2 linked regions of the Sorangium aterium genome follow. The protein of the gene in region 1 interacts with the protein of each later gene in a pairwise test. Links are inferred from orthologs where the notes say so. Each region holds a gene or a part of one and is shown in the gene's direction. Other genes may lie near its edges.

Region 1 (6,751 bases):
CCTGCGGATGATTTCGTCCTGTGTCCTCTCGCCTGCGCGCCGGTGGATGTGCGGCGGCGCCAGGGCCGGCCGGCGTCGGCCCCGCGAGATCGTCAATCCGGCACGGGCGTGAGCTGCACCTGGAGGTGGATCGGCGGGGCGCCGCTCCTGGCCTCGACCAGGCGGTCCCAGGCGAAGTAGCCGGCCTTCTCCACGGTGATCCGGTGCGCGCCCGGCGGCAGCGCGACGCCGTGGGCGGCGACGTAGGCGAGCGCGCCGATGTACTGGTCGTCGATGGTGACCGACGCGTCGGGCACGTTCCCCTTCACCCGCAGCGAGACCGTCGCCGGAGTCCGAGCGACGCACGCCGACAGCCCGAGCATCAGGAGCGCCGCCGTGGCGCGCGTCCGCTTTGCGCTCGCGCTGGCCATCGTCACTCCCACTCGATCGTCGAGGGCGGCTTCGAGGACACGTCGAGCACCACGCGGTTCACGCCGCGCACCTCGTTGATGATGCGCGAGCTCACCCGGGCGATGAGGTCGTAGGGCAGCCGCGCCCAGTCGGCCGTCATGCCGTCGGTCGAGTGCACGGCGCGGAGCGCGATCGCCTCGTCGTAGGTGCGCTCGTCGCCCATCACGCCCACGGAGCGCACCGGGAGGAGCACGCAGAAGCTCTGCCAGAGCGACTCGTAGAGCCCGGCGGCGCGGATCTCCTGGTCGAAGATGGCGTCGGCCGCTTTGAGCACGCGCAGCTTCTCCGGCGTCACCTCGCCGAGGCAGCGCACGGCGAGCCCCGGGCCGGGGAACGGCTGGCGGTACAGGATGTCCCGCGGCATGCCCATCGCCTCGCCGGCGGCCCGCACCTCGTCCTTGAAGAGCTCCCGCAGGGGCTCGATCAGGCCGAGGTTCATCCGCTCGGGCAGGCCGCCGACGTTGTGGTGGCTCTTGATGACGGCGCTCGGACCCTTGAACGAGACGCTCTCGATCACGTCGGGGTAGAGCGTGCCCTGGACGAGCCACTTCGCGCCCTGGACCCGCTTCGCCTCCTCCTCGAACACCTCGATGAACAGGCGGCCGATCACCTTGCGCTTCTGCTCCGGATCCACGACGCCGCGCAGCCCCTCAAGGAACCGCGCCGACGCGTCGACGGCGTCGAGGTTCATGTGGAAGTGGCCGCGGAAGGTCCGCTCGACGCTCTCCGCCTCGCCCTCGCGCAGCAGGCCGTTGTCGACGAAGATGCACGTCAGCCGGTCGCCGAGGGCGCGCTGGCAAAGCACGGCGGCGACCGAGGAGTCGACCCCGCCCGAGAGGCCCAGGATGACGCGGTCGCTCGGCCCGGCCTTCTCGCGGACCGCGGCGATCGCCTCCTCCACGAACGACGCGGGCGTCCAGGTCGGCGAGAGGCCGGCGACGTCGAACAGGAAGGACTGGAGGATCTCTTTGCCGCGCGGCGTGTGGACGACCTCGGGGTGGAACTGGAGGCCGTAGAGCTTGTCGCGCTCGCGGGCGACGGCGCAGAGCGGGCTGCCGGTCGTGGTGCCGAGCGACACGAACCCCTCCGGCATCGCGGTGAGCCGATCGCCGTGGCTCATCCAGACGTCGAGGGAGTCGCCCTCGGCGAAGCGCGAGAAGATGCCCGTCGGGCGCTCGACGCGCACCGCCGCGGGGCCGTACTCGCCCCCCGTGTGCGCGCGCTCGACCTTGCCGCCGAGGTGATACGCCATGAGCTGGAGCCCGTAGCAGATGCCCAGCGTCGGGACGCCGAGCTCCAGCACCTCCCGGGAACAGCGGGGAGCGTTGTCTCCGTACACGCTGGCGGGGCCGCCCGAGAGGATGAGCGCCCGCGGGGCGAGCCGGCGCAGCTCGGCGATGGGCACGTCGAAGCGGTGGATCTCGCAGTAGACGCCAGACTCGCGCACGCGCCGGGCGATGAGCTGCGTGTACTGAGAGCCAAAATCGAGGATGACGACGAAGTCCCGCCGGGGTGAGAGCATGGCTGCCGCTAGCATGGCGGGGCTGGATCCGCCAGAGTCGCGCGGCCGAGGCGCTCGCCGCACGCCCGCTCGCAGCGCCCTGCGCTACGGCTGCGTGGGCGGCGGCGGCGTGGTGGGCGGCGGCTGCGTCGACGCGGGCGGCGCGCCCGGCGACGGGGCGAGCAGCGGCGCGCCCGGCGTCGCATCCGTCGCATCCGACTCGTCCGGCGGCGCGGCGGGCGCGTCGCCGACGCCGCCGTCGTACACGCGCGGGCGCTCGTACTCGGGCGGCGGACCGGGAGGGAGCGGCTTCGGCGCGGCGGAGGAGCACGCCGCGGCGAGGTGCGCGGCGAGGATCGCGGCGAGCGCCGCGATCGGCGAGGCGTGGCGGGCGCGTGTCATAGCTCCACTCCGCTCCCCCCGCTGTTCGCGGGAGGAGCACGATACGGTGGTATTTCGGGAGGGCCGGCCGGATCGGGCGGCACCTGGAGCCCCTCCGGATCGGCGAAAGGCGAGGAGGGGACGGAGCGGGCCGCCGGCGGCGCGTCGAGCGGCGCCCCCAGCGCGCCCGGCGCCGCGAGGGGGATGCCCGTGCTCGCCGTGGCGGGCGCGTCTGCGCCTGCGTCCGAGCCGCGGCACGCCGGCGCGATCACGGCGACGAGCGCCCCCGCGAGGAGCGCCGCGCCGCGCCGCGCGGTGCCTGCCCGCGGCGCGCGGCCGGCGTCTCGGGATCCGGGTGCGAAGGACGCCTGGCTCGAGCTTCGGAGATCGCCGGACACGGCGGGTACGCTAGCATGGACGCGCAGGAGAACGGTTGGCCCGCGCAGGGAGGCGAGCTAGGTTCCCGCTGTGGAACAGAGCAACATCGATCTAGAGGGCACGCTTCGCGCGCTCTGCCAGCGCGCCCGGACGGCTGCCCGGGCCCTCGCCCCGCTGGACCGGGCCCAGAAGGACCGCGCGCTGCGCGCGATCGCCGAGCGGCTGCGCGCCGAGGCCGGCGAGGGCAAGCGCTCCGCGGTGCTGGCCGCGAACGCCGAGGACGTGGCCGCGGCGCGCGCCGCCGGCGTCTCCGAGGCGCTCGTCGACCGGCTCGTGCTCGACGAGGCGCGGCTCGCGGCGATCGCCGGCGCGGTGCTCGAGGTCGCCTCCGCCAGCGATCCGGTCGGGCAGGTCGTCGGGATGGAGCGGCGGCCGAACGGGCTCCTCGTCGGGCAGGTGCGCGTCCCGCTCGGCGTGATCGCGATGATCTACGAGTCGCGCCCCAACGTGACGGTCGACGCCGCGGTGCTCTGCCTGAAGAGCGGCAACGCCGCGGTCCTCCGCGGCGGCAAGGAGGCGGCTCGCTCGAACGCCGCCCTCGGCGAGCTGATCTCGGACGCGCTGCGCTCGGTCGGCCTGCCGGCCGACGCCGTGCAGATGGTCCCCTCGCTCGACCGCGAGGCCACGCGGATCCTGCTCGGCCTGACCGGCATGATCGATCTGGCCATCCCGCGCGGCGGCGAGGGGCTCATCCGGTTCGTGGCCGAGAACGCGCGCGTCCCGGTGATCCAGCACTACAAGGGCGTGAACCACCTCTTCGCCGACGCCGGCTGCGACGTCGAGATGGCCTACCGCCTCGTCGAGAACGGCAAGCTCCAGCGCCCCGGCGTCTGCAACGCGCTGGAGTGCCTGCTCGTCCACGAGGGCGTCGCGGCGCCGCTGCTCGGGCGCGTGGCCGCCCTCTCGGAGCGCGGGCTCGAGCTGCGCGGCGACGCCGCCACCTGCGCGCTCGTGCCGTCGGCGCGCAAGGCCGCGGAGGACGACTACGGGCGGGAGTTCCTCGCGCCCATCCTCGCGGTGCGGGTGGTGAGGTCGCTCGACGAGGCGATCGAGCACATCGGCCGCTACGGCTCGATGCACACCGAGGTCATCTGCACGCCCCGCTACGATCACGCGCAGCGGTTCCTGCGCGAGGTCGACGCGAGCTGCGTGCTCGTGAACGCGTCGTCCCGGTTCAACGATGGCGGCGAGCTCGGCCTCGGCGCGGAGATCGGCATCTCCACGACGAAGCTCCACGCCTACGGCCCGATGGGGCTCGCGAGCCTGACGACGCTCAAGTGGATCGCGTACGGCGAGGGCCAGACCCGCTGACGCGGGCGAGACGAGGGGCGCCGGTCATCGACCGGGCGCAAGAAAGCGAGAGAACGTTGGCGAGCAAGAAGGACGCAGGCGAGGGGAGCAGCAAGCCGCGGGCGAAGTCGGGGTCGAAGGCGGGCGAGGGCGCGGAGCCCCGCGCGCCGGCGCGGAAGAAGGCGACCACCGCCAAGGCGGGCGCGGCCGGCCGGGCGTCGTCCGCGGCCAAGCCGAAGCGGCCGGCGTCTCCCCGGATCCGCGCCTCCCACGCGGGCGTCGGCGAGGCCGGCGCGAAGAAGAAGGTGGTCCGCGCGCGCCGCGCGGGCGGCGAGGCGGAGCCGCTGGAGCGCGCGGAGCGGCCGATCCCGGCGGATCGGCCGGCTTCGAGGGCGCGGCGTCCGGCGCGCGACGAAGGCGACGCGCCGGCCCCGCGGCCCGCGCGTGGCGGCGGCGAGGGCGCGAAGGCGGTGCTGCCGCTCGCGGGGCGGTCGCCCGCGCGCGCCAAGTCGCCGCTCACCGGCCCGAAGCGCGCCGGCTCGCGCCGGAGCACGCCGCCGCCCGTCCCCGAGCCCTCGGCGCCCGCGCGCGAGCTCGCGCTGACGCTGGCCGCGGCGGGGCTCGACAAGAAGGCGATCGGCGTCGAGATCCTGGAGGTCGTGGGGCGCGTCGACTACGCGGACTACCTCGTGATCATGACCGGCCGCTCCGACCGGCACGTCCACGCGATCGCGACGGGGCTGGAGGAGGCGGTGCGCAAGCAGAAGCTCGCGCCGCTCTCGATGGAGGGCCTCGCCGCGGCGACCTGGGTGCTCATCGATTTCGGCGACGTGGTGGTGCACGTGTTCCAGGAGGAGACGCGCCGCATCTACGACATCGAGGGGCTCTGGATCGACGCGGGGCGCGTCCCGGTCCCGGAGGAGAGCCTGCCGCCGGGGGCGCAGCCCGCCCCGCGGTTCGATCCGAGCTGAGCGCGCCGTGCGACTCGTCGTCGCCGCCGTCGGGCGCGTGAAGGACAAGCCGCTGCGCGCGGCGATGGACGAGTACCTCGGCCGCATCCGCCGCTACGTGGCGTGCGACGAGATCGAGATCCAGGACGGCCCGCCGGCGAAGGTCGGGCCGTTGCTCGCTCGCGCGTCGGCGGGGGCGAGCGTCATCGCCATGGAGGTGGGCGGCAAGGCGCTCGGCAGCGAGGCGTTCGCGGCCGGCGTCGAGCGCTGGGGCTCGCGCGGCAAGGGCGTGGTCACGTTCCTGATCGGGGGCGCGGACGGGCTGCCGCCCGACGTGTCCGCCGCGGCGGACGACCGGTGGAGCCTGTCGCCGCTCACGTTCCCGCACCGCCTCGCCCGGCTCGTGCTGATCGAGCAGCTCTACCGCGCGATGACCCTGCTGCGCGGCGAGCCCTACGCCCACTGAGGCGGAGCGCCGGTCACTCCTTGGGCCAGTCGGGGCACGCGAGCTCCATCGGTCCATTGAACCAGCTCGCATAGGCCGCCTCGCCGGCCCTGTTGTACCTGCCGAGGTTCCGCTCGAAGTACTCGCCCCAGTGGGGCTTCCGGCCATCGACGTCGGTGAACCCGTACTCCCTCGCGAGATCCCACGAGCTGAACACGCGGCCGGACTTCGCCGCGACGCGCGGATCGGCGGCGAGCGCCGCGACGGCGCGGCCCACGTAGAACGGCGTCTCCGATTCGATGAAGTGCGGCTCCTTCTCGGCGGCGTCTCGCCAGTTCGCCTCCGTGACGCCGAAGTGGTCGAGCATGGCCTCCGAGCGCAGGAAGCCGGGCGTCACCGCGAGCGCCGTCACGGCGGGGTGGCGGCGCAGCTCCCAGGCCATGGCGAAGGCCAGGCGGATGACCGACATCTTCGCCAGATCGTAGAAGAGGTTGCCGCGGTAACCGAAGTGGTCGCCGTCGGTGATCTCGACGATGAGGCCGCGATCGCGCTCGAGCATGAGCGGCACCGCGTGGCGGCTCGTGATGATGTGCGAGGTGACGGCCCGCTCGAGCAGGATCCTCCCGCTGGGCAGGGAGAGCTTCCAGAACGGCTGGCCGAACTCGGTGAGCTCGTCGCCGCCCCACACGTCGTTGACCAGGACGTCGAGCCTCCCTTGCTCCTGCCGGATCCGGGCGCAGAGCGCCTCGACCTGCTCCTCGACGGTGTGGTCGACCTGCGCGGCGACGCCGCGCCCTCCCGCCGCGGCCACGAGCTCGGCGGTCTCCTCGATGGTCTCGGGGCGCTGGCCCGTGGCGGGCCGGCCGCGGACGCTGCGCCCTGTGCAATAGACCGTGGCGCCGGCCTCGCCGAGCGAGCGTGCGATGGCGCGCCCCGCGCCGCGCGTGGCTCCGGCGACGAGGGCGACCTGTCCTTCGAGTGGTCTCATACGATGTCTCCTCCTTGGCGACCGGCGTCGTCGCGGACGCGCGCGGGCTCCTGCGGCGCGCGCGCCCTTGCGTTCCGGCCTGTTCCGGTCGTCCTGCGACGCTACGGGAGAATTCCTGACGTCTCCTGTCATGAATTGCGCGTAGCCTCTCGGGTGGGTCATTTCGGGGTCGGGAGCCACGGACGGTCATGCGCGCGGATCGGCTGCTCAGCTTGATGTTGCTCTTGCAGCGGGCGAAGAGCCGGCAGCTGACGGCCGAGGACCTGGCGCGTCGCCTGGAGGTCTCGGCGCGGACGATCTACCGGGAC
Region 2 (6,840 bases), on another replicon or contig:
TCGCTCTCTCTCCGCTCCTCCCCAGAAACCGGACATTTTAGCGAGGCGCGCGCTCTCTGCCGCAAGCGCTTTCCTCCAGGGGCCCGGTCGGGACCGTGCTCAGCGCGCGCCGGGCGAGCGGGGCGCCGAGGTACGCCCCGTGCAGGCGCACACGCGCCGGAGGAGCTGCTCCGGGGGCGGAGGCTGCTCGCTCGCGGCGTTCGACGCGCGGAGCGGCCAGGCGACCGCCGCGACACGAGCGCTCTGGGGCGACCCGAGTGTGGTAATCGAGCCGGGTGGGGAGCCGACGGCGTGACGGCGTGCCGGTGGGACGTGGAGGCGGGTGACGTGGCGGGCGAACACAGCGGCGCGCCGCGCGGCGGGCACCCGGACGATGCGCGGCTGTTCGGCCCTGATGCCGTCCGGACGTTGCGCGTGGCCTTCGAGGAAGTGACGTGGCTCCTCGGCCGCGGCTATCCGCTGCGCACCGCGATCCGGACCGCCGGCGACCACCACCAGCTGGCCGCACGCCAGCGCCTCGCGCTGCAGCGAGCCGCTTGCTCGGACGCGCAGCGGGCGTCGCGCCTCGCGCGCTGCGCGCCGTCCTCGTCGCTCCAGGGCGCGGAGGCGAACATCGACGGCTTCAACCTGATCATCACCCTGGAGGTGGCGCTCGCGGGCGGGCTGCTCGTGCGCGGGCCGGAGGGGGCGCTCCGCGATCTCGCGGGGCTGCGCGGCAGCTACGCGCCGATCGCGGAGACCGACACCGCCATCGATCGCATCGGCGACGCGCTGTCCGGCGCCGGCGCGGCGCGCGCGCGCTTTCTGCTCGACGCAGCCGTCCCCAGCTCCGGGCGGCTGCGCGCGCGGATCCTGGAGCGGCTCGGCGGCGCGCCCGTCTCGATCGAGGCGACGCTCGTTCCCGATCCCGACCGCCTCCTCGCGGGGGCGGCGGGCGTGATCTCGTCCGACAGCGTCGTCCTCGATCGCTGCGTGCGCTGGGTCAACCTCGCGGACGAGATCGTGGGCGCGCGCGTGCCGGCGGCGCGCGTGGTCGAGCTCCTCCCTCGCGGAGGCGCTGCGGGCGCGTGAGGGCGCGGAGCGCCCGTCACCGGCAGAGCCCGAGCCGCCTCGTCTGCCAGGCGACCTGCGCCGCGAGCCCCTCGCGCAGGGGCACCCGGGGCACGTACCGGAGCGCCGCCTGCGCCGCCGCGGTGTCCGCCCAGGTGCGCCGGACGTCGCCGGGCTGAGGCTCTCCCCGCTCGACGCGTACGGGTCCTGCGAGCTCTTCCAGCAGCCTGAGCGCGTCGTTGAGGCTCACCCGCGAGCCGCCGCCGATGTTGAACACGCCGACCGCGCCGCCCTCCATGGCGTCGACGTTGGCCTGCACCGCGTCGCTCACGTACGTGAAATCGCGCATCTGCTCGCCGTCGCCGTACACGCGGACCGGCTCGCCCTTCAGCACGGCGGCGATGAACCGGTGAAACGCCATGTCGGGGCGCTGCCTGGGGCCGTACACCGTGAAGTACCGGAGGGAGATCGTGGGCAGGCCGAAGTTGCGCCGGTAGAGCTCGCAGAGCTGCTCGGCGGCGAGCTTCGTGACCCCGTAGGGCGAGTGCGGTGCGGTCCGGCTGGATTCGTGCATGGGCACATCCCCCGTGTCGCCGGAGGGGTCGCCGTAGACGGAGGAGGACGAGGCATAGACGAGCTTGCGCACCTGGCCGTGCGCCCTGGTCGCCTCCAGCAGCCGCTGCGTCGCGAGCACGTTGTCGCGCAGGTAGACCTCGAAGCTCTGTCCCCAGCTCGGGCGCACACCCGCCTGCGCCGCCTGGTGGAAGACGATCTCGCGGTCCGAGAGCAGCGGGCGGAGATCGTCTGTCGCGAGGTCGGCCGTCGAGAGCGCGAAGCGCGGTTCGCCGCGCAGCCGTGCCAGGTTCCCCTCCTTGAGCTCGCGGGCGTAGTAGTCGGTGAAGCGGTCCACGCCCAGCACCTCGTGCCCGAGCTCGATCAACCGCTCCGCCAGGTGGGAGCCGATGAATCCGGCCACCCCCGTCACCAGACAACGCATCCGCCTCCCGTCCTGGTCTTGTTGCCGCGTCGCGGCCTCGCGTCCTCGTCTCGCCGCGGCGCGGCCTCCGGTCCCGGGCCTGCCGCGTCGCGGCGCGGCGCGGCGCGGCGATGCTAGCACTTCGTGCCGTTCGTCGAGTGGGCAGCAGCCGGCTGCGAAGCCCGCCACGCCGCTGAGCTCGCCCCGGGGTTTGGGGACCGACCGGCGTGGACCGACCGAGGTTGAGGACCGACCCGGGTTGAGGACCGACCGAGGTTGAGACCGACCCGGGTTGAGGACCCGGACCGACCCAGGTTGAGGATCGACCCGGAGTTGGGGGCCGCGTGGACCGACCGAGGTTGAGGACCGACCGGAGGATCGACCGACGTGGACCGACCCGGGTTGAGGACCGACCGAGGTTGAGGATCGACCCAGGGTCGAGGCCGCATGAGCCGATCGAGGTTGGGGTCAGCGCATACCCACCCTCTTCTTGCAAATACGCCCACCTTTCCGATGTGTATTTCTGAATCTGGTTGCGCCTACCCGCCCGGCGGGCGACGCTGGTGCGCGCTCGGGCCCCTCACTTTTTCTGTCCGAGGCGCGCTCGAGACGGGTCGGAAGGCTAGCTGTTGCTTATGGGAATTGTTGTCGAGCAGCTCACGAAGCGGTTCGGTCCAAACAAGGTGGTCGATGACGTCTCGTTCGAGATCGAGAGCGGCGCGCTGGTCGCGCTCCTCGGTCCGAGCGGAGGTGGCAAGAGCACCGTCCTGCGCATCATCGCCGGGCTCGAGAGCCCCGACTCCGGCGAGGTCATCCTGAACGGCAAGAAGGCGACGACCACCCGCGTCCAGGATCGGAACATCGGCTTCGTCTTCCAGAACTACGCGCTGTTCAGGCACATGAGCGTGCGTGACAACATCGGCTTCGGCCTCTCCATCCGGAAGCGGCCACGGAAGGAGATCGCGACCACCGTCGACGAGCTCCTCAGCCTCGTGCAGCTCGACGGGCTCGGCGGCAGGTTCCCGCACGAGCTCTCCGGCGGCCAGCGGCAGCGCGTCGCGCTGGCGCGTGCGCTCGCGCCAGGCTCGTCGCTGCTCCTGCTCGACGAGCCGTTCGGGGCGCTCGACGCCAAGGTCCGCCTCGAGCTGCGCGAGTGGATCCGGAGGCTCCACAAGGAGAGAGGGATCACGAGCGTCTTCGTGACCCACGACCAGGAAGAGGCGATGGACCTCGCCGATCGGGTCATCGTGCTGCACAAGGGGCGGGTCGAGCAGATCGGCACCCCGGAGGAGATCTACGACCGGCCGTCGACCGAGTTCGTCGCGAGCTTCGTCGGATCGATCAACGTGCTCAAGGGGGAGGTGCGCGACGGCCAGGCGGCGCTCGGGACCCTCGCGGTGCACGCTCCCCCCGGGACCGGCGACGGCGCGAGCGTGCGCGCCTTCGTACGTCCGCATGACATCGAGGTACACACCCGGATCGACTCCTCGAAGACGCCCGCCGCCGACGATGCCAGCGTCGCGCGCGTCGAGCGGCTGTCGCGGGTCGGGTGGATGGTCAAGGCAGAGCTCCGCCTCTCCGATGGCCAGCCGCTCTCCGTGGAGCTGACCAAGGATCGCGTCGCCGAGCTCGGCCTGTCCGAGGGGGACAGGGTGCTGGTAAATCTCCGAGACGCCAAGATCTTCGTGCAAGATTACTCCATCTAACTAGCCCGCTGGCCGGCGCTCCCGTCTGGTCAACGGCCATCACGGGAGGCGGCACGTGGCTTCAATCTTCGACGACATCGCGGCGACGATCGGGCGCACCCCGCTCGTCCGCCTGAGCTCTGCGGGAAAGGGTCTGCGCGCCGAGCTGATCGGCAAGGTCGAGAGCCGGAACCCTGGCGGCAGCGTCAAGGATCGCATCGGCCTCGCGATGGTCGAGGACGCCGAGCGGCAGGGCAAGCTGAAGAGCGGCAGCGTCCTCGTCGAGCCGACGAGCGGCAACACGGGCCTCGCGCTGGCGATGATCGCCGCGGCCAAGGGCTACCGGCTGATCCTCACGATGCCGGAGTCGATGAGCCCGGAGCGGATCGCGCTGCTCCGGGCGTTCGGGGTCGATGTGCTGCTGACGCCCGGGTCGCTCATGGTGCAGGCCGTCGCGCGGGCGCGCCAGATCGTGGAAGAGACGCCCGGCGCGGTGATGCTCCAGCAGTTCGAGAACCCGGCGAACCCCGCCGCGCACCGCGTGACGACCGCGCGCGAGATCTGGGAGGACACGGACGGGACGGTCGACGTCGTGGTCGCCGGCGTGGGGACCGGCGGGACGATCACCGGCGTGGGCGAGGTGCTCAAGCAGAAGAAGCCGGGCGTGAAGATGATCGCGGTCGAGCCCAGGAACGCGGCCGTGCTGAGCGGCGGCCGCGTGGGCGCGCACCTGATCCAGGGCATCGGCGCGGGCTTCGTCCCGAAGATCCTCCGGCGCGAGCTCATCGACGAGGTGGTGCCCGTGTCCGAGGACGAGTCCTTCGACGCCGCGCGCCGGCTCGCCAAGACCGAGGGCATCCTCGTCGGCATCTCCGGCGGCGCGGCGATGGCGGCGGCGCTGTCGATCGCGGCGCGCGACGAGATGCAGGGGAAGAGGATCGTGGTGATCCTTCCCGACGGCGGGGAGCGGTACGTCACCTCGCCGCTCTTCAAGGAGCTCGTCGGCTGCGCTCGCGCGGCCGCGCCCCGCTGAACCGCCAGGGAACTAGGGAAGGCAGCCGCACATCGGGTCGCCTTCCCGGCAGAAGCACTCCGCCTTCCTGGGCGCCTGCGGCGCCGCCGGCCTCGCGGCCTTGACCTGGAGGGCCTCCCGGTCGCGCTTCGCCGCGAGGAGCTTGCGCTCGAGCTCCGCCTTCTCGGCCTGGCTCCGCACCGTCTGGTACGCGAGCGTGAGCTCGTCGATCTTCCTCTCGCTCGCCGCGAGGTCGCTCTGGAGCGTCGCGAGCCGCTGCTCGTGAGCGGCGCGCGTGGCCGTCTGCTCGGCCAGCGTCTGCTCCGCCTCCGGCTTGATCTTGCCGAAGAAGACGCCGAGCGTCGCGGCGAGCACGACGACGAAGAGCGCGCTCCCCCCCGTGACGAGCTGCTTGAGCCGCCGCTTCTGGGCGTCTCCCGCGAGGGCGGCGAGCCTGCGCTCGTGCTCCTGCTGCTTCGCCATCGCCTCGATGCGCGCGCGCTGCTCGGCCTCGATGCGGGCCTTCTCGACGGCCGCGACCCGGATCCCCTCGAGCCGCGCGGCCTCCTCGCGCGCCTGCTCCTCCTCGCGGCGGGTCCGCTCCTCTTCGGCCCGGATGCGCGCCGCCTCCTCCGCCCGAGCGCGCCGCTCGAGGGCGCGCCGCGCCTCTTGCTCTGCGAGCGCGCGCTGCCGCACGGCCTCCTCCTCCTCGCGCAGCCGCTGCTTCTCGAGGCTCATGAGCTGCTTGAGCGAGAACAGAACAGAGCTCTCCTGGATCTCGGCCATGACGGATCGACCTCCTTGCCCGCGCCGGGGTGCGGAGCGCACGGCGCACGCCGACGAGCGCGGCTCCAGCGGATGAACTCCGCCTGTCCGGCCTCGCTCTCGCGCGCGGTGCGCTCTCGGTTCTCCAGTTGGACCGAGCGACGAGATGGAAGCTTGGATGGCCGAGGAGCCGATCAGGACGGGCGCAGGGGAAGCGCCGCGAGGAGTGTGGGAGAAGGAGGGGGCGCCGCGAGCGGCGCGATCACTCGATGCGGACGGCGACGAGGACCTTCATCCATACCCCTTCGGGCGGGATCGTCTTCGTCAGATCGACCTTGCCTTCCCAGTCGACGTGTACGGTGTAATCGCCGCTCTCGTCGTTCTTGTAGAAGAAGGGCCGGATGTCGTCGTTATAGACCCGATCGAGCGGGACGATGCGCTCCCCGGTGGGCATCGGCGCCTTCTTGGCGACGACGGTCGACTTGCCGTCGACGACGGCCGAGGCGGAGACGCTCTTGATGAAGGTGAGGTCGGGGACGTTGTTGTCGCGCGCTTCCAGCCGGATGTACATGAGCTCGGCCCTGTCGACCGAGTTCGGGTCCTCCGAGACGGAGAGCTCGCTCCATCCGGAGAAGACCGACTGCGAGGTGGGCTTGACGAGGAACTTGGTCTCCACCTCATGCTCGCCGACGACCGAGGCGCAGGCGCTCGCGCCGAGGGACAGCGCCATGGTGAGCGCCGCGCCGGTGCGCGCGGAGAGGCAGAGCGAGGCGAGCCCACGGCGGCAGGTCAACATAAGCATCCTCATTCGCAAGACATAGCATGGCGAGGTCCGATCGACGCGCGGGGCGCGGCCGGCTATCGTCGTCGGCCGAGGGCGACCAGATGGCGGCGGAATCAGGCGCGGGTATTGACGGCGGGCAGGGTACGGCCCCCGCCTCCTTCGAGGCGAGGCTCGATCTCGCCCAGCGGACGAGCGCGCGGCTGCGAGAGGCGATCGGGCAGGCCGTGGTCGGGCAGGACGACGTCATCGAGCAGACGCTCTGGGGGATCCTCGCGGGAGGGCACGTCCTCCTCGAGGGGGCGCCCGGGCTGGGCAAGACGCTCCTCGTCAGGACCATCGCCGGCTGCCTGGATCTCGCGTTCTCGCGCATCCAGTTCACCCCGGATCTCATGCCGAGCGACGTGACCGGCACGAACGTGCTCGTCGCGGCGGCGGACGGCTCGCGCCACTTCTCGCTGCACAAGGGGCCGATCTTCGGGCAGGTGATCCTGGCCGACGAGATCAACCGGGCGACGCCGAAGACGCAGAGCGCGCTGCTCGAGGCCATGCAGGAGCACGCGTGCACCAT

The links.
Region 2: the proteins of POL72_RS29495 (region 1) and POL72_RS43160 interact in binary tests that used the Escherichia coli proteins (3 or more experiments, as listed by UniProt). The link is inferred for Sorangium aterium from one-to-one orthologs.

Annotation. Positions count from the first base shown.
Region 1 is NZ_JAQNDK010000003.1:1,407,754-1,414,504, reverse strand. What follows is about bases 2,130-4,940. They hold POL72_RS29495 (glutamate-5-semialdehyde dehydrogenase), read left to right. Parts: upstream 2,130-2,800; coding sequence 2,801-4,081; downstream 4,082-4,940. Other genes in these bases: rsfS (ribosome silencing factor), read left to right, coding at 4,138-4,940; POL72_RS29500 (hypothetical protein), read right to left, coding at 2,130-2,353. In the rest of the region: POL72_RS29510 (PEGA domain-containing protein), read right to left, coding at 93-410; guaA (glutamine-hydrolyzing GMP synthase), read right to left, coding at 413-1,987; more of POL72_RS29500, read right to left, coding at 2,057-2,129; more of rsfS, read left to right, coding at 4,941-5,031; POL72_RS29485 (23S rRNA (pseudouridine(1915)-N(3))-methyltransferase RlmH), read left to right, coding at 5,039-5,476; POL72_RS29480 (SDR family oxidoreductase), read right to left, coding at 5,490-6,443; POL72_RS29475 (helix-turn-helix transcriptional regulator), read left to right, coding at 6,632-6,751. UniProt on the Escherichia coli protein: Catalyzes the NADPH-dependent reduction of L-glutamate 5-phosphate into L-glutamate 5-semialdehyde and phosphate. The product spontaneously undergoes cyclization to form 1-pyrroline-5-carboxylate.
Region 2 is NZ_JAQNDK010000005.1:1,299,040-1,305,879, forward strand. The notes cover bases 1,797-4,696. They hold POL72_RS43160 (sulfate/molybdate ABC transporter ATP-binding protein), read left to right. Parts: upstream 1,797-2,661; coding sequence 2,662-3,732; downstream 3,733-4,696. Other genes in these bases: POL72_RS43155 (NAD-dependent epimerase/dehydratase family protein), read right to left, coding at 1,797-2,047; cysK (cysteine synthase A), read left to right, coding at 3,788-4,696. Also shown: POL72_RS43145 (hypothetical protein), read right to left, coding at 1-1; POL72_RS43150 (DUF434 domain-containing protein), read left to right, coding at 292-1,071; more of POL72_RS43155, read right to left, coding at 1,088-1,796; more of cysK, read left to right, coding at 4,697-4,744; POL72_RS43170 (hypothetical protein), read right to left, coding at 4,757-5,509; POL72_RS43175 (hypothetical protein), read right to left, coding at 5,751-6,284; POL72_RS43180 (AAA family ATPase), read left to right, coding at 6,374-6,840. UniProt on the Escherichia coli protein: Part of the ABC transporter complex CysAWTP involved in sulfate/thiosulfate import. Responsible for energy coupling to the transport system.